Regions from separate parts of the Nonomuraea sp. NPDC004580 genome, predicted to be linked through region 1. Evidence: riboswitches for the same ligand, from Rfam matches in the RefSeq annotation. Region 1 holds a riboswitch; each other region holds the start of a gene.

Region 1 (6,155 bases):
GTCGTGCTGCTGATCGTCACCGTGCTCGCCGGAGCACTGCTGGGAATCCTGCGTGTCGCCTTCGTGGAGTTCGCCGGCCAGACCACCGAACCGGCCGCTGGCGGCCTGGCGCTGGCGGCCTTCGGCGTCGGAAGCCTGATCGGCGGCTTGGTCTACGGCGCGCGGCCGTGGCGGTCCGACGCCTCGGTCCGGATGCGCATCATCCTCGCCGGGTACGCAGGCGGCGTCGTGCTGCTCGCGGCGGCCCCTAACGTGCCGGCGCTGGTGACGCTGTCGGTGCCCGCCGGGTTCTTCCTCGCCCCGCTGGTCATCTGCACCTTCGAACTCACCGGACGGTGCGCGCCCGAAGGCACCCTGACCGAGGCCTTCGCCTGGGGCATCACGGCCACCTTCGCCGGATCGGCGCTGGGCAACCTCGTCGCGGCGGCGCTCGTGGACGCGGGCACCAGCACGACCGTCATGTTCGTGGCGGCTGCGGGCTTCTCCGCGCTGGCGGCCGTCACCGCCGCCCTCGGCACGAAGCTGCTCACCGCCGAGCCGCCCTCGGTGGTCACTGATCAATCATCCGGGAAAGGCGCGTGATGCACCGCTTGTTCGTGATCACTTCGATGGCGGCGGTGCTGCTGAGCGCCGGTTGCGCGCCCGCCGCCCCGTCCCGCGTCCAGGAGAGCCAGGCGCCCGCCTTCACCCCCGTCAGGGTCTCCGACTGCAACGGGGTGGAGTCCGTCGTCAAGGCCCCGCCCCAGCGGGCGGTGGCGCTCACGCCGGCCGTGCTGGAGCTGCTGCTCTGGCTCGACCTCGGCGACCGGGTCGCGGCATTGGGGATGGCGCCCCGCCCGGGCAGCCTGCCGCAGCAGTTCTCTGCGCAGGTCGCCGCCATGCCGTCGCTGTCCGGCAAGTACACCGCGGGCAGCGGCTACAAGCCGGTGCCACGCGAAGAACTTCTGTCAATACAGCCCGACCTGGTACTCGGCGGCTTCAGCAGCAACTTCGACGCCCCGGGCGCCATGTCCCAGAAGGAACTGGCGGCCGACGGAGTCCCGTCCTACCTCGCCCTGTCCACCGCGTGCGAGTCGGCGCTGACCGGTCCGCAGACCGGCTTCGAGCTGGTGTGGCGGGACCTGGAGAACCTCGGCAAGATTTTCGGTGTGCCTGACCGCGCCCAGCGGGTCATCGCCGGGATGAAGCAGAAAATCGCCCCGGTGGAGACCAAATCCGCCCAGCTGAAGGACGCCGACCGGCCCACCGTGTTCCCCTTCGAGTACGACGAGGGCACCGCCACCCCCTACGCGCCCGGCAACCAGCAGGTGATCAACGCGGTCATCGGCAAGGCCGGCGGGCGCAACCTCTTCGCCGACCAGAACAAGGCCTACACCAAGGTCGGCTGGGAGGAGGTGGTCGCCCGCGACCCGCAGGTCATCCTGATCATCATCTACGACAAGGGCAGCCAGGCCGCCAACGACGCCCGCTTCGCCGAAGCCGAGAAGTACCTGCTCGACAGCCCGGCCCTGCGCGGCGTTCGCGCGGTGACCGGCAAGCGCTTCGCCCGCCTGATCTACGAGGCTGCCTCGGCCGGCGGCGTCCGCAACGCCGACGCCGTGGTCGACCTCGCCGCGCAGCTCTCGCCCGCCGGATGACGACCGTGCAGCCTGACCTGCTCTCCGCGCCGGCCAGGCCGGATCCAGCGCGCCGCCGGATCACCTGGGCGGCGTACGCCGTCCTGACCGGGCTGCTCATCGCAGGTTTGGCCGCCTCGATCCTGCTCGGCACCGTCGACGTGCCCGCCGGCACCGTGGCCCGCATCATCATCTGGCACCTGACCGGCCACGGCGACCCTGCCACGTGGACCGTCAGCCAGGACACCGTGGTGTGGAACCTGCGCCTGCCCCGGGCCCTGCTCGCCGCGCTGGTCGGCGCGGGCCTGGCCGTCTCCGGCACCGCCACCCAGGCGCTCGTGCGCAATCCGCTGGCCGACCCGTACGTCCTCGGCCTCACCTATGGCGCGGCCGCCGGCGCGGTGGCCGTCATCATCACCGGATTCGCTCCCCTCGGCGGCGTCTCGACCGGCGTGGCCGCCTTCCTCGGCGCGCTGGCAGCGTTCGCCGTCGTCTACGTCCTCGCCCGCGCTGGAGGCACCCTCGCCCCGCTGCGGCTGATCCTGTCCGGCATGGCCGTCACGTACGCCCTGTCCGGCGTCACCAGCTTCCTCGTCCTCCAGGCCGACGACCCCGGCACCACCCAGTCGGTGCTGTTCTGGCTCTTCGGCAGCCTCGCCGAAGCGAGCTGGGCCGCGCTCGGACTGCCCGCCGCCGTCCTGGCCGCCACCATGATCGCCCTGCTCGCCCAGGCCAGACCGCTCAACACGTTGCTGCTCGGCGACGAGACCGCCGCCGGCCTCGGCATCTCCGCCGCCCGGCTGCGCCGCCACCTGTTCCTGCTCATCGCCCTGCTCACCGGTGTGATGGTCGCCCTCGCCGGCGGCATCGGCTTCATCGGCCTGATCATCCCGCACGCCGCACGGCTGCTCGTCGGCAGCGACCACCGCCGCCTGCTGCCCGTGGCCACCCTCGCCGGCGCCGCCTTCCTCGTTCTCGTCGACATCGCCGCCCGCACCGCCCTGCACCCCCAGGAACTGCCGGTCGGAGTCGTCACCAGCGTCATCGGCGCCCCGCTGTTCCTCTGGCTCGTGCAGGTCCGCGCCCGCGACACCACCGGACTGTGACCACCATGACCACCCTGACCCTGCAGGACGTGCACATCACCCTCGCCGGAGCCCCCATCGTCACCGGCGTCGACCTCACCGCCGCCTCCGGTCGCTTCGTCGGGATCATCGGCCCGAACGGCAGCGGCAAGAGCACCCTGCTGCGAGCCGTCTACCGCCACCTCCCTCTCACCCGGGGCAGCATCACCGTGGACGGCGAGGACCTGTGGCGACTCACCCCCCGGCGCGCCGCCCAACTGGTCGCCGCGCTACCGCAGGAGACCCGCTCCGATTTCGACGTCACGACCTGGGAGATGGCCGCCATGGGCCGCACCCCGCACAAACGCCCCTTCGCCTCCGACACCGCCGAGGACACCAAGATCGTCTCGGACGCCCTCGCCCACGCGGGCGTCGCCCACCTCGCGCATCGCCGCTACAGCACTTTGTCCGGTGGCGAGAAGCAGCGCGTGCTGCTCGCCCGCGCCCTCGCCCAGCAGGCACCTGTCCTGGTGCTCGACGAGCCGACCAACCACCTCGATGTCCGTCACCAGTTCGAGCTGCTCGACCTGGTCACCTCGACAGGAGTCACCGTCGTCGCCGCCCTGCACGACCTCAACCTGGCCGCCGCCTACTGCGATCATCTCTACGTCCTGGCCGAGGGGCGTGTCGTCACGGACGGCCCGCCGCCAGACGTTCTCACTCCGCGACTGGTCAGGGACGTGTTCGGCATCGACGCACACGTCACCTCAACCCCGGGCACCGACACTCCCCACCTCATCTTCCGCCCCGGCCGGTGATCGGAAGTTCCCTGGACTGCTGGGGGAGGGGCGCATATGAGACGATGCGGGACGAAGGAGACGGCGGAACGAGGAAGCCCGTGTGTATCCGGCGCGGTCCCGCCACTGTGCTCGGTGAGCGATCCCCTACGTAGGCCACTGCCCGGAAAGGGGTGGGAAGGCCAGGAGCCTCCTCCACCAGGTCCGTGGTGACCGGGCCGGTCGCGCAGTCCTCCGGTTTGAGGGAGGAGTTGATGCCGGCCTTGGCCGGCGCCTCGCGGCTGCGGCCCGCCTTGTCGTCGAAGGCGCCGTCCCAGCCCATCGACTTCTCGAGCCCGAGCGCCGGCATGATCTCGGTCACGTGCTGGTTCATGGTGACCGCCCTGAGCGGCGCCTGCCGATGGATGTCGGCCATGCGCTGGATGCTGGGCGGCTTCGGCGGCACCACCTGGGACCTGGTGCCGCCAGGCGAGCTGCGGATCGAGAGCATCGGCGTGACCGCCGGCGAGCCCGTGCCCCGCATCCGTGATCACTTCCATCACGTCCCGATACGCCTGGGGCGACACCGCGGGCGTCATTCCCAGCTCCCACTGCGACACCGTGGTCACCTCGATCGGTGACCCATCGGGCCGCACCCGAGTTGACACTCCCGGCGAATCAGCCGTTCGGCAGATACCGCAGCACCTCCCGGGACGGAAGGATCGCTGTATGAAAGGACTTGGGACCTCAGGGAGGTGTGATGGCTGATGAGAAGGCGTCTGCTCGGACGCGTCGATTCTGGGACGGCCGGACCTCGAGCGGGATGTACCGGTCTGTGGCAGCCGGGGTCATCTGGCTGTCGTGCCTGCAGGTGTTTGTGGTGGACTTCGTTGTGCAAGCTGAGTGGGTGGCGCTGTACCCGGTCTCGGAGGGTTACCTCAGCGACTTGGGCAACACTGCGTGCGGACCCACCGCCTGTTCACCCCGGCACGCGCTGATGAACGGGTCCTTCCTCGTCCTCGGCCTGCTACTGGTCGCGGGTCTGCTCCTCGCCTCGGCCGCGCGGGGCGGGCGCGCGGGACGGGCGATGGTGGCGCTGGCCGGCCTCGGCTGGATCCTGGTCGGCTTGGCGCCAGAGAACGAGAACATGCTGCTCCATCTGGTAGGTGCGTTACTGATCTTCGTGTGCGGCAACGTCGGCATGATCGTGTACGGCCTGCGCCTGCGCGCCTTGGACCACCGCTTCGAAAGCGTGTGGAGCCTGTTCGCCGGAGCGGTCGGGGTGGCGGCGACGGCGCTCTTCCTCAGCGGTCAGTTCCTCGGACTCGGGCTGGGCGGCATGGAACGGCTGGCTGTATATGCGATCGTGGTCTGGGCTGCGGTGCTCGGTGTCACAACAGTGGTCTCCCGTCAGCCGACCGCAACACTTCGGTAGCGGCTGGTCCTCGCCGCGCCGGATGGGCGCGGTCGGCGGCTGACGTTCCTCCTAGTTTCGGGCGCGTACAGGACACCATGTTCTCCGTCCACGAGAATGCACCTGGGACTCCCGGCAGGGCGCCCCGTGGTGCGCCGCCGGGCTGCGTGAACCTCCCGGCAGGTCCGGGTACGGGTCCGCTGGTAGCACGTTGCCGGAAGGCAGCTTTCCCCGTTCGCGGTCGTCCGTCGTGACCTGCCTCTGTCTTTTCGCGGAGCGGAGGCGTCAACGGCAGGAGAAGATCTGCCGTTTGGCGGATAGGCGTGGCGTTGGGCAGGTTCGAGGCTTGAGCCATGAAGAATCTCATGGCGCGTTGGCCCCATTGGGCGGGGTACGCTGCGGCCGGTTGGTCGCTCGGTTACGGGGCGCTCGGGCTGTTCTGGGCGCTCGGAGGCGGAGTATTTCCCTTCGGCAGAAGCGACCCCGACTGGGAGCCTGGCCTGTCAGTGCTCGGGGAAGCGACCCGGGAGGCGGCGGCGCCGCTGATCGCGGTGCTCGGCGTGCTGGGGGCGGTCGCCGGGCTGGCTATCGCGAGAGGGGTACGGCGGGGGCGGGCCGTGCTGCTCGGGTTCGCCTGGCTGGTGGCGGTCACGCTGACCGTGGTGGTCACCGACAACCGGGTCTTGATGCTGGTGGCGTACACGCCGCTGCTGGCGGTGTTCGCCTTCACCGGGGTACCGGGCGGGCAGCCGATGTCGGAGCTGGTGCCGTGGTCACGGATCAACCTGTTCATCGTCCTGGTGGGCGGGCTGCTGTGGGCGCTGGCAGCCTTGGCGTACCAGCGGCGCACGGCGAGCGCGTGCGTTCGGTGCGGGCGGGGCGAACATGGTCCGGCGCGCTGGGCCACGCCCGAGGCAGCCCGGCGCTGGGGGACATGGGCGGTGGCGGTCGCCGCCTCCATCCCCGCGCTGTACGACGCCAGCCGCTTCGCTTGGGCCGCGGGCATCCCCCTGGGGGTCACCGAAGAGTTCTGGCGGTGGCTGGATGAGTCGGGGCTGCGCTGGGGCGGACTGTTCCTCAGCGTGATGGGCCTGGGAGGTGCGGTCCTCACGCTCGGGCTCATCCAGCGCTGGGGCGAGGTCTACCCGCGGTGGATCTGGTTCAAGGCGGGCAAGCCGGTGCCACCGATGCTGGCTGTCATTCCGGCGTCGATCGTGTCCGTGATCGTGTTTTCGGGCGGGCTTTCCTTCTGGCGGCTGCACATGGTCCACGGAGTGCTCGATGA
Region 2 (6,155 bases), on a different contig from region 1:
ATTTCCTATGGGCGCTCTCCCCCCCGCCCGCCCGCGCGGGGCGCGGGCGGGGGGGGGGGGGGGCGGGGCGGGGCCGGCCCGCCCCGCCACGTCAGTCCGCGCGGACCCGGCCGGTGCCGCCGCGTCAGCCCGCGCGGGATCGGCGGGTTTGGCCATCGTCAGCCCGTGCCGTCGGTCTTCGCCGTGGCCTTGGTGACGGCCTCGCCGATGCTCCTGGCCAGGTCGACCACGCGCGGACCCCACCGGGAGGCGATGTCGTCGTCGAGCTCGGTCACCCGGTCGTTCTTGATGGCGGACAGGTTCTTCCAGCCGGGCCGGGCGGCCAGCGCGTCCTTGTTCTGCCGGCAGCACTTGACGTCGGCGAGGAAGATCAGGTCGGGGTCGGCCTGGGCGACGAACTCGGCGGACAGCTTGGGGTAGCCGCCGGCCGCGTCGGGCGCCTTGTCGGCGATGTTGGTGAGCCCGAACAGGCCGTAGATCTGCCCGATGAACGTCTTGGACGTAACGGCATAGGGGGTCTGGTCGAGCTCGTGGTAGTAGGTGAGCTTGGTGTCCTTGGGCGCCTTGGCGGCGAGGTCGTCGATGGCGGTCTTCATGCCGGTGACGACCTTGTCGGCCTCGTCCTGGTGGCCGGTGGCCGCGCCCAGCTCGGAGATCTCCTCGTACGCCTCGTCCAGCCCGGTGGCGGCGGGCTGGTGGAGCACGGGCACGTTCACCTTGCCCAGCTCGGAGACGACGTCGTCGAGGTCGTCGGAAAGGATCACGAGGTCGGGCTCCTGGGCGACGATGGCCTCGACGTTCGGCTTGAAGCCGGACAGGTCGGTCTTGGGGGCCTCAGGCGGATGGTTGGAGCGGTCGTCCACGGCGACGACCTGGGAGCCCGCGCCGATGGCGTAGAGGGTCTCGGTGTGGGTGGCAGAGAGCGAGACGATGCGCTCGGGCCGCTTGGGGATGGTGACCTTGCCGTTGGCCGCTTCGACGGTGACGGGGAAGCCGGCGGCGGAGGGGACGGGGGCCGAGGGGGCGGCGGACGCTGAGGTGGGGGCTGCGCCAGGGCCTGCTGTGGTGCCGGTCTGGCCGCAACCGGCCAGGACGAGCGTTCCCAGCAGCGCGCCCGCGAAGGCCGTGCGTACGGGCCTCACGAGTAGTCCTTTCACACTGTTGGAACCGAGAGACCCGCTGGTAGTGACGGATCACCCTTTTCCACGAGGGTTGATGTGCGTCGGCGCGGAGGCAGGCGACCTGGCTATGACAGTTGCGGGACAGCGCCGGACTTTCACCGGACTTCGCTGCGCTCTGCGCGTCGGGCAAACGCTATCAATCCCTCATACGCCCGCCGCGTCAAGGGGCGAGTTGGGCCTCCGCCTCGGCGATGATCCGCTGGATGCGCAGCCCGTGTGCGGCGTCCAAGGGGTGGCCGCCGCCCTTGCGGACGGTGGCGGCGAACTCCTCGGCGACCCTGGCGAAGTGGTCGTCGTCCCCGTCGCGGGGCGGCAGGACGGCGTTGCCGGTGCGGCCGTACACGGCGATGGTGGACGGCGGCACGTCGCCGCCCGCGGCCATGCTCAGCGACGCCTCGCTGACCGCGCCGCCCTCGTGCTCCAGCAGCAGGCCGATCCAGCGCAGCGGGTGGCCGTGCGCGCGCACGCCGGTGACGGGGCCGAGCGCGGCGTCGAGCACGTCGATCACGTGCGGTCCCACGTCGAGCAGGGCACCCCGCTCCAGCCGCCAGGGGGTGGCGAAGGGGTGGTCGCCGAGCAGCGCGCCGGAGATGTTGGCGGCGTGCCCGCCGAACGGCTCGACCTCGGCGCAGCGGGCCAGGAAGGCGCGAGTGGCGGCGGTGTAGCGCATGGTGAAGACCATCTGGGTCGCGACGCCCGACTCGGCGACGGCGTCCACGACGCGCTCGGCGGCGTCGAGGGAGTCGGCGAGCGGCTTCTCCAGCAGCAGCGCCTTGCCCGCGCGGGCGGCGCGGACGGCGTACTCGGCCTGGACGGCGGGCGGGACACAGAACGCGACGGCCTCGCAGTGCTCGAACAGCTCCTCGACCCGCTCGAACACCGGCGCGCCCAGCTCGGCGGCGGCCTCGGGGCGGCGGGCCCAGACGCCGGCCAGCCGCGTGTGCGGGCTCTCGGCCAGCATGGGCGCGTGCGCCATGCGCGCCCAGGGTCCCGCACCGATCAGTCCGACCGCCACCGGCTCCATGCACGTCCTCCTCAGGAAATCAGGATATTTCCCACCATAGAGGAGAAGATCACCACTCCACGAGCAGGGCGGTCAGCCCGCGGCCCACGAGCGACCTGCGATACGCGATCTCCTGCCCGGCCACGAGCCGCAGGCCGGGCAGCCGCCGCCCGAGCACCTCCAGCGCCGTGCGCAGCTGCAGCCGGCCGAGCGCCGCGCCCACGCAGAAGTGGATGCCGTAGCCGAAGACGAGATGGTCGGCCGCGTTGGGCCGGTCGATCACGAACCGCTCGGGCTCGGGGAAGACGCTCTCGTCGTGTCCTGCCGAGTCTGTGGACAGCAGCACGAGCGAGCCCGCCGGGATCGTCACGCCGTGCAGGACGACGTCCTCCGCCGCGTACCTGAACGAGCCCAGCGAGGCCCCGTCGATGCGCATGCACTCCTCCGACGCGCCCGCCAGCAGCGGCTCCGGCACCGGCCAGCGGCCCTCCCTGAGCAGCCGCAGCACGGTGTTGCCGAGCTGGTTCGGCACGGTGTCGTTGCCGCCGAGCAGGATCGTCGAGATCAGCTCGACCACCTCGCGGTGGGTCAGCTCGGCGCCGATGAGCGAGGTCATCAGGGACGTGAAGTCGCCGCGCGGGCGCGCGGCACGCTCGGCCACCAGGCGGTCCACGTACGCGAGGTAGTCGAGGAAGCTCGCGGCCAGCTCAAGCTGCCGCTGTGGCGGCTGCGGTGACAGGAAGAGCTGGAACCAGTCCTTGACGTGCGCCTGCACGAACGCCTCGTCCTCCTCGGGCACGCCGATGAAGCGGGCGGTCAGCTTGACCGACGGCTCGTGCCCGATCTCGGTGACGAAGTCGGCGGCGCGGCCGGTGGTGCCGCGCGGGGCGAGGCGGTCGAGCAGGTCCTCGTTCAGCCGCCGGAACTCCTGCTCCAGCGCGGCCACCGCGCGCGGCGTGAACGCCCGCGACACCGACCTGCGCAGCCTGGTGTGGTCGGGCGGATCCACGTTGGCCACGAAGCTCGACAGGAACGAGCCGTGCTCGCCCAGCTTGTCGCGGGTCTCCTGGGTGAGGCTGCGGGAGATCGTCAGCGAGCCCTTGGAGGAGAAGCGGCGCGGGTCGCCGTACGCGGCGCGCACGTCGGCGTACCTGGTCAGCACGTACGCCCCCAGCCGCGCGCTGCGGAACACCGGCGCCTCGCGGCGCAGCCTGGCCAGGAACGGGTACGGGCCGGCCACGTGCCAGGCGGCGCTCACGTCGAAGTCGCCCAGGGTCGCCGGCTCGGTCATCCGAAGATCCTCCGCGGGTTGCCGACGAGCATCTGGTGGATCTGCTCCTCGGTGACGCCCCTGGCGCGCAGCGCGGGCAGCACGTCCTGGGAGATGTGGAGCAGGTGGTAGCGGGGGTGGCGGCGGCGTACGACGGCGTCGTCGAAGCGGTCGTTGAAGCAGTAGGAGTCGTGGCCGAGCACCATGCGACCGGCGTGGCCGCGCTCGCACATCGCGGCCACGACCGCCACCCGGTCGTCGAACGGGCGGATCGTGTCGATCCCGAACCGGTCCATGCCGAGGTAGGACCCGTTCGCCACCAGTTCCTCCAGGTAGGCGAGGTCGGTGGAGTCGCCGGCGTGGCCGATGACCACCCGGCCGAGGTCCACGCCCAGCGAGGCGAGCAGCTTCTGCTGCTCCAGCCCGCCCCTGGAGGCGCTGTGCGAGTGGGTGGTGATGGGCGCCCCGGTGGCCAGGTGGGCCTCGGCGACCGCCCTGAACACCCGCCGGCAGCCCTCGGTCATGCCCTGCCGGTCGGAGGCGCACTTGAGCATGGCCGCCTTGACGCCGGTGCGGCCGATGCCCTCGGTGAGGTCGCGGACGAAGAACTCGGCCAGCCGGTCCGGCCCGCCGAACAGCGAGCCCGGCCCGCGGTTGCCGAAGTACGGCGGCAGCGCGTCGTAGGTGTAGAGCCCGGTGGCGGCCACGATGGTGACCGAGGTCAGCTCGGCCACCCGCTGGACGGCGGGGACGTACCTGCCGAGGCCGACCACGGTCAGATCCACGATGGTGTCGATGCCGGCCGCCTTGAGCGCGTCGAGCTTGGCGGCGGCCTCGCGGGCGCGGGTCTCCAGGTCCCAGCCCTCGGGGATGTCCGGCCAGTTCCACAGGATCTCGGGGCTGAGCCCGAAGACGTGCTCGTGCATGAGCGTCGCCCCGAGCTCGGCGACCGGGCCCGTCACGGTTTCAGGCACGGGAACCTCCCGTGCTCGAACGGCCGGTTGACCTGGAGGCCGAGCCCGTCGGTCTGGGCGTAGGGCAGGCCGGTGTAGAGGGCGTCGGCGTCGAAGTAGGTGACGGTGAAGGACAGGCGGGGGCGGTCATGGCGGTTGGCGGGCGCGCCGTGCACGGTCAGCGCGTGGTGCACGGTCGCGTCGCCGGCCATGAGGTCGAGCGGCGGCGACAGCTCCAGCTCCTTCAGCCAGGGGTGCTGGGTGAGCTGGTCGTCATCCGGGCGGGTGAAGCTGCGGCCGAGCAGCCCGTGGCGGTGCGAGCCCGCGTAGAAGCGCAGCGCCCCCATGTCGGCGGGCACGTCGGCGAGGGCGAGCCAGACGGTGAGCATGGCCGAGCGGTCCATCGGCATCCAGGGGAAGTCCTGGTGGAACTCCGTGGCGCCGTGCTCGCCCGCCTCCTTGACGAGCAGGTTGGTGACCTGCACGCGAACGGCCCGCACGCCGTGCAGCAGCCGGACGGCGTTGCGTCCCATCTGGGGGTGCAGGGCCAGGGCGGCGAACGCCTCGTCGGTCGCGGCGACGTCCCTGGACTGCCCGAACGCCACGTCCACCGGGCCGCGGTGCTCCCTGGACCGCTCGCGCAGGTGGTCCAGGGCGCGCTCGCGCAGTGCGGCGGCGGTGGCGGGGTCGATCAGCCGGCTCAGCCTGACCCAGCCGTGCGCGGCGAAGAAGTCCGCCTCGGCGGCGGTCGCCTCCCGTACCGGGATCTCCATGGACACAGTCTCGCACCAGAGCAAGCGCTTGGTAAGACCTGTGTCTACACTCGGGGCCATGCGGCGGTTCAGGTTCGGCGCGGTGGTCAGGCAGGCGGAGTCGGGGCGCGCGTGGGCGGAGAAGGCCAGGCGGCTGGAGGGCGCCGGGTTCGACGTGCTGCTGGCGCCCGACCACCTCACCGGCGACAGGTTCGCGCCGGTCGCGGCCTTGACGGCGGCCGCGTGCGCCACCGAGCGGCTGCGGGTCGGCACGCTGGTGTTCGCCAACGACTTCCGGCATCCCGCCGTGCTCGCCAAGGAGGCCGCCACGCTGGACGTGCTGTCGGGCGGGCGTCTTGAGGTGGGGATCGGCACCGGCTGGATGGCCGCCGACTACGCGGGCGCGGGGCTGCGGCTGGAGCCGCCCGGCGTACGGGTCGAGCGGCTGCGCGAGGCGCTGCACGTGCTCAAGGGGCTCTGGGGCGAGGGCCCGTTCAGCTTCGACGGGCGGCACTACCGCGTCACCGGCCTCGACCAGCGCCCCAAGCCCGTGCAGCGGCCCCGCCCGCCGCTGGTGATCGGCGCGGGCGGCGCGAGGATGATCCGCCTGGCCGCCCGGGAGGCCGACGTCGTCAACCTCACCCTGCGGGTGCTGCCCGACGGGAGCGGCCCCGACGTACGCGACGGCGGCCCCGCCGCGCTCGAAGCCAGGCTGGCCGTCGTCAAGGAGGCGGCCGGTGACCGCTACCCCCGCCTGGAGCTGGGCACGAGCGTGATGGCGGTGGGCGAGCTCAAGGCCGATGCGTCGTGGAGCGCCGCGCGGACCGCGCCGCTGGAGGGCACCCCGCACCTCCTGCTCGGCACCCGGCAGGACATCGCGGACCAGCTCCGCCACTGGCGGGACGAGCACGACCTGTCCTACTTCGTGCTGCACCACGAGCGCGATCTGCCCGCCTTCGAGCCCGTCGCCGAGGAGCTGGCGGGCACCTGACGGCG
Region 3 (6,155 bases), on a different contig from region 1:
TCGCACTTGAGGTCCCACGACGACGGCGAGTCGGCGGCGCTCATCAGCGCCCGCAGCTCGACCAGTCCGTTCGGCAGCACCTCGGTGACCTGGAGCGTCCAGTCCTTCTGGTCCCACAGCGGGTTCTCCTGGAGGAAGGCGTAGAGGGCCTCACGCAGCTTGGGCACCGGCACCGACCAGTCCACCCGCAGGTACACCACGGCGAGCACGCGGCTGCCGTGGCGGGTCCAGTTCTCGAACGGGTTCTGGGTGAAGTACGAGACCGGCAGCACCAGGCGGCGCTCGTCCCAGAGCCGGAGCACGACGTACGTGAGCGTCAGTTCCTCGATGCGCCCCCACTCCTTCTGCACCACGACCACGTCGTCCAGCCGCAGCGCGTCGCTGAAGGCGAGCTGCAGCCCGGCCAGCACGTTGCCGATCGTGGACTGGGCGGCGATGCCGACGACGGCGCCCGCGATGCCGGCCGAGGCGAGCAGCCCGGCGCCGAGCGCCCGCACCTGGGGGAAGGAGAAGAGCATCGCGCCCAGGGCGATGACGATGACGACGGCGGCGGCGATGCGGCGCACCAGCCCGATCTGCGTCATGATGCGCCGGGCCCGCCGGTTGCGCTCGCCCTCGACCTGCACGAGCCGGTCGAGGATGACGTCGGTCAGCGCGTACGCGGCCTGCACGATGAGCCAGGTGACCACGGCGATGGTGACGAGGCCGAGCGCCTGCTGCACGGTCGCGCCGAGGGCCCGCTCGGAGGGCGAGTCGCCGAACATGCCGGGCCCGAACACGAGGTTGAACGCGACGATCGCGGCCGTCAGGAAGGCGGGCCACGTGCAGTGCTCCACGAGGTGCTGGGCCAGTGCCCACTTGCGGCCGGCTCTGTTGAGCAGGCGCCGGGCCACTTCCACCAGGAGGATCGAGCCGACCACCGAGATCAAAAGGATCGGCCAGTCCGCTGGAGACTGCACGTTTGTTGCCCCCTATGTCTTAGAACGTCTCGTCAAAGCTCACATTGCCCTCAACCGCCACCTGGTACGCAGAGACACGCCGTTCGAAAAAGTTGGCCAGCTCCTGCACGTCCTGCAGCTCCATGAACGCGAAGGGGTTGGCCGAGCCGTACCTGCGGGGCAGGCCGAGCCGGGCGAGCCGCTGGTCGGCGACGTACTCAAGATATTGGCGCATCTGGCCCACGCTCATGCCCGGCATGCCGTCGCCGCACAGGTCGGCGGCGAAGGCCAGCTCGGCGGCCACGGCCTCCTCCAGCATCTCGGTGACCTGCTTGCCCAGCTCGTCGTCGAACAGCTCGGGCTCCTCGGCCCGTACGGTGTCCACCACGCTGAAGGCGAACTCCATGTGCATGGACTCGTCCCTGAACACCCAGTTCGTCCCGGTGGCGAGACCGCCGAGCAGCCCGCGCGAGCGGAACCAGTAGACGTAGGCGAAGGCGCCGTAGAAGAACAGGCCCTCGATGCACGCGGCGAAGCAGATGAGGTTCAGCAGGAACTGGCGGCGCTCGGCGGCCGTCTCCAGCCGCTGCATCCCGCCGATCGAGTCGATCCACTTGAAGCAGAACTCCGCCTTGTCGCGGATCGACGGGATGTGCTCGATCGCGGCGAACGCCTTGACCCGCTCATCGGGGTCGGGCAGGTAGGTGTCGAGCAGCGTCAGGTAGAACTGCACGTGCACGGCCTCCTCGAAGAGCTGCCTGCTCAGGTACAGGCGCGCCTCGGGGGCGTTGACGTGCTGGTAGAGGTTGAGCACGAGGTTGTTGGCCACGATCGAGTCGCCGGTGGCGAAGAAGGCGACCAGCCGGTTGATGAGGTGCCGCTCCTGCGGCGTCATCCTCGCCAGGTCGGCGAGGTCGGAGTGCAGCTCCACCTCCTCGACCGTCCAGGTGTTGCGGATCGCGGCGCGGTAGCGCTCGTAGAAGTCGGGGTAGCGCATGGGCCGCAGGGTGAGGTCCATGCCGGGGTCGAGCAGCATGTCGAGGGGGCTCCTTACTGGCAGGCTTCGCAGGTTTCCGGGTTCTCCAGCGAGCAGGCCACCGCCTGCGCCGCAGGCGCGGCGACCGTGGTCTGCGCGATGCGCGTCGCGGGCCGCGAGCGCAGGTAATAGGTGGTCTTCAGGCCCTTCTTCCAGGCGTAGGCGTACATCGAGGAGAGCTTGCCGATGGTCGGGCTGGCCATGAACAGGTTGAGCGACTGCGACTGGTCGATGTACGGCTGCCGCGCGGCGGCCAGGTCGATGAGCGCCTTCTGCGGCAGCTCCCAGGCCGTGCGGTAGAGCAGCTTGAGGTCGTCGGGCACGCCCGGCACCTGCTGCACCGAGCCGTCGGCCCGCTTGAGGTCGTCGCGCAGCGCCGCCGTCCACAGCCCGCGCGCCTGCAGATCGGCCACCAGGTAGCGGTTGACCTGAAGGAACTCGCCCGACAGGGTCTCGCGCTTGAACACGTTGGACACCTGCGGCTCGATGCACTCGTAGCAGCCGGCGATCGAGGCGATGGTGGCGGTCGGGGCGATGGCGACCATGAGCGAGTTGCGCAGGCCGGTCGTGGCGATCTTCGCGCGCAGCGCGTCCCAGCGTGGTCCGGTGGCGGCGCCGTAGTGGTCGGGGTGCAGCACTCCCCCGGCCGCCCTGGTCTCGTCGTACGACGGGTGCCTGCCGCGCTCGGCCGCGAGGTCGGCCGAGGTGTCGTACGCGGCCAGCGCGATCTCCTCGGCGATCCGGGTGGACAGCTCCAGCGCCTTCGGCGAGTCGAACGGCAGCCGCAGCGTGAAGAACACGTCGGCCAGGCCCATCACGCCGAGCCCGATCGGCCGCCACCGCTTGTTGGCCGCCTCGGCCTGCGGCGTCGGGTAGAAGCCGAGGTCGATGGTGCGGTCGAGGAAGCGCACGGCGGTCCGCACGGTGCGGCGCAGCCGCTCCCAGTCCAGATCCCCGCTCATGTCACCGCCCGCGAGGTGGGCGGCCAGGTTGACCGAGCCGAGGTTGCACACCGCGGTCTCGGCGTCGCTGGTGACCTCCAGGATCTCGGTGCACAGGTTGGACAGGTGGATGACGTTCTCGGGGCGGGCGGTCTGGTTGGAGGTGCGGTTGGCGGCGTCCTTGAACGTCATCCAGCCGTTGCCGGTCTGGGCGAGGGTGCGCATCATGCGGCCGTACAGGGTGCGGGCCGGAATCTGCCGGACATATCGCCCGGCGGCCTCGTAAGCGCGATATCTCGCCTCGAACGCCGATCCGTACAGGTCGGTGAGGTCGGGCACCTCCTTCGGGTCGAACAGCGACCACATCTCGTCCGCCTCCACCCGGCGCATGAACTCGTCGGGCACCCAGTTGGCCAGGTTGAGGTTGTGGGTGCGGCGGGCGTCCTCACCGGTGTTGTCACGCAGCTCCAGGAACTCCTCGATGTCGGCGTGCCAGGTCTCCAGGTAGACGCAGGCCGCGCCCTTGCGCCGCCCACCCTGGTTGACCGCGGCCACCGAGGAGTCGAGCGTGCGCAGCCACGGCACGATGCCGTTGGAGTGGCCGTTGGTGCCCCTGATCAGCGAGCCCCGCGAACGCACCCTGGTCCACGCGATCCCGATGCCGCCGGCGTACTTCGACAGCCGCGCCACCTGGCCGTAGCGGTCGTAGATGGCCTCCAGCTCGTCGCGGGGCGAGTCGAGCAGGAAGCAGGACGACAGCTGCGGGCGGCGCGAGCCGGAGTTGAACAGCGTGGGCGAGCTGGGCAGGTACGACAGCGTGGACATGAGCGCGTACAGCTCGGCCGCCTCGGCCACGGTCTCCGACAGCCCGCAGGCCACCCGCAGGAAGAAGTGCTGGGGCCGCTCCAGCACGGCGCGCGTCTCGGGGTGGCGCAGCAGGTAGCGGTCATAGACCGTGCGCAGCCCGAAGTACTCGAAGCGGTCGTCCGCCGCGTCCGAGACCAGCGCGTCCAGCTCGGCGGCGTGCGCGGCGACGAACGCGGCGAGGCGGTCCTGGACGAGCCCGGCCGCGTGGGTGGCGGCGATCGACTCGGAGAACGTCCGCACGCCGTGCCCGGCCGCCTCGTCGGCGATCTCCTCGGCCAGCAGCCGGGCGGCGACCCGGGAGTTGGCCGGATCGGCGATCACCCGGGCGGCGGCCTCCTCGATGGCCAGGCGGCGGTCAACCTCAACGATCTGGGTCACGTGCTCTCTCTCCTCGCGAGCTTCCCCATGAGGGCAGGCGAGAGCACGGCGGAGCGCGGCGCGGGGCGCGCCGGACCGCGTGTGCCAGACCCGCCCTCGAGGCCATGAACACTGCACACCGCTGGCAGGTCTTCGGGCTCGCGGGCCCGCTCCACCTCCGTGGAGCTCCTACTGGCCGTCGCTTCCCGGATCTCTCCAGTGCTCTATGACGGCGGTCGTTCCCGCTCACCGCTGCGGGGCAGCCCCGGAATCGCACCGGGTTCCCTTTTGCTCCGCCCCCGAGGAGGCGAACCAGCGACGACCGAGATCCTACATCTAGTGGCCGTTCCCGCAACTACCCCAGCATGTTGTGGCTTTGGTCGTGTCGACCATGCCGAGATCCCGCAGCACGGCGCGGGTGCGGGCCAGCTCGGTGTCCAGCCAGTGGGCGAAGTCGTCGCCCGTGAGCGGGATCGGCAGCCAGCCCGCGGCCCGGCAGGCGGCCTCCCACGCGGCGGAGCCGAGCACCTCCTCGCACAGGCGCACGGCCGCCTCGCGGCTCTCCCCGTCCATGTCCTCGGGCCCGAACGCGCCCACCCACTCGGCGAAGTCGACCCGCACGCCGCACTCCAGCAGGGTCGGCGCGTCCAGCTCCGGCACGCGGACGGCCGAGGAGACCGCGAGCGGCCTGATCCGCCCGCGCTTGAGCCCGGGCCGCCAGTCGGACAGCGGCCCTGCGGCGGCCACGGCCCTGCCGGACAGCAGCGCGGCCACGGCCTCGGGGCCGCTGGGGTAGCCGGTGTAGTCGACCTGCCGGGTGTCGGCGCCGAGCGCCCGCGCGATCAGGCCGAACAGCAGGTGGTCGGGCTCGCCCTGCGACCCGCCCGCCAGCATCGTGTGGCCTGGATCGGCCAGCAGTCTGGCGCCGAAGTCGCCGAAGTCCTTCAGCGGAGAGGCGTCGGGGACGACCACGACCAGCGCCTCCCCGCTGAGCCTGGCGAGCGGGGTGGCGGTGTCGATGATGCTCTGGCCGTTGTTCAGCTCCGCCGCGGCCAGCGCGGGCAGGCCGCTCAGGGCCAGGTCGACGCCGCCGCCCGGCTCGTACCCGACGGCGAGGGCCGCTCCCGCGAACGCCTGCCCGACCCGCTCCCAGCGCCGCCCGTCCGGCTTGAGGGTGAACCCGGTGATCGGCACGTGCCCGCCGGCCCGCTCCGTGCCGCAGCCCGCGATGGCGGCGGCCACTCCCAGCCCGCAGGCCAGAAAGCGCCGCCGGCGCATATGCTTCTCCCCCGAACCCCCCATTACTCTAGGTTATTAACCCATTACGGCAGGCTATACACCGGGGTCATGGTCGCTATTCAAAATCGATATATGTTGCGCTTTTTCTTGATTTTCGGGCTTATTAAGCTTTACGGGCGACTCCGGCCATAAGGGACGAAGGGAGCGACCAGTCACCCACCAGCTTGGGCCGGTCCGGCCGCCAGTCCGTCGCCTGCACCAGCCCCGGCGGTTCCATCGGGAAGTCCCCGAAGAACGCCCTGATGCGCGCCGGCGAGCGATCCGTCCCGCTGCCCGCGCGGCCCGGCGGCGGCTCGTCGTCCTCGCCGCGGGAGGTCGTGGCGTGCGAGATGACCAGGAAACTTCCCGGCGCCAGCCGCTCGCGCAGCGCCGCCACCGCACCCTGCGGGTCGTCGGAGTCGGGCAGGAAGTGCAGGATCGACACCAGCAGCACGCCGACCGGCCGCTCGAAGTCGAGGAACTCCCCCGCGCCGGCCAGCACGTTCTCGGTGTCGAGCAGGTCCGCCTGGGCGAACCTGGCCCGGCCGGGAGTGCGCCTGAGCAGGACCGCCGCGTGCGCCCCCACCACCGGATCGCTGTCGACGTAGACGACCTTGGCGTCCGGGGCCACCTCGTGCGCGCTGCCCTGCGTGGGCAGGCCACTGCCGAGGTCGAGGAACTGATCGACCCCGGCGCGGGCGACATAGCGTACGGCACGCTGAAGGAAGGCCCGGTTCG

What was found. A riboswitch is a leader RNA that binds a small molecule or an ion and turns the genes downstream of it on or off. The one in region 1 is predicted to bind cobalamin.
Region 2: another riboswitch for cobalamin. It lies ahead of ABZW11_RS43505 (ABC transporter substrate-binding protein); the one in region 1 lies ahead of ABZW11_RS18100 (hypothetical protein).
Region 3: another riboswitch for cobalamin. It lies ahead of ABZW11_RS35940 (ribonucleoside-diphosphate reductase subunit alpha); the one in region 1 lies ahead of ABZW11_RS18100 (hypothetical protein).

What each region holds. Positions count from the first base shown of each region.
Region 1 is NZ_JBEXLH010000015.1:40,211-46,365, reverse strand. It holds gene ABZW11_RS18120 (MFS transporter) at 1-582, shown strand, start outside; gene ABZW11_RS18115 (ABC transporter substrate-binding protein) at 597-1,637, shown strand; gene ABZW11_RS18110 (iron ABC transporter permease) at 1,634-2,722, shown strand; gene ABZW11_RS18105 (ABC transporter ATP-binding protein) at 2,728-3,498, shown strand; cobalamin riboswitch at 3,571-3,691, shown strand; gene ABZW11_RS18100 (hypothetical protein) at 3,732-4,097, shown strand; gene ABZW11_RS18095 (DUF998 domain-containing protein) at 4,217-4,891, shown strand; gene ABZW11_RS18090 (hypothetical protein) at 5,224-6,155, shown strand, end outside.
Region 2 is NZ_JBEXLH010000090.1:23,334-29,488, reverse strand. It holds gene ABZW11_RS43505 (ABC transporter substrate-binding protein) at 159-1,142, opposite strand; cobalamin riboswitch at 1,215-1,334, opposite strand; gene ABZW11_RS43500 (Gfo/Idh/MocA family oxidoreductase) at 1,342-2,205, opposite strand; gene ABZW11_RS43495 (cytochrome P450) at 2,255-3,475, opposite strand; gene ABZW11_RS43490 (phosphotriesterase-related protein) at 3,472-4,428, opposite strand; gene ABZW11_RS43485 (phytanoyl-CoA dioxygenase family protein) at 4,413-5,180, opposite strand; gene ABZW11_RS43480 (TIGR03621 family F420-dependent LLM class oxidoreductase) at 5,239-6,150, shown strand.
Region 3 is NZ_JBEXLH010000053.1:43,846-50,000, reverse strand. It holds gene ABZW11_RS35950 (mechanosensitive ion channel domain-containing protein) at 1-959, opposite strand, end outside; gene ABZW11_RS35945 (ribonucleotide-diphosphate reductase subunit beta) at 979-1,974, opposite strand; gene ABZW11_RS35940 (ribonucleoside-diphosphate reductase subunit alpha) at 1,989-4,160, opposite strand; cobalamin riboswitch at 4,266-4,471, opposite strand; gene ABZW11_RS35935 (tripartite tricarboxylate transporter substrate-binding protein) at 4,476-5,417, opposite strand; gene ABZW11_RS35930 (SAM-dependent methyltransferase) at 5,542-6,155, opposite strand, start outside.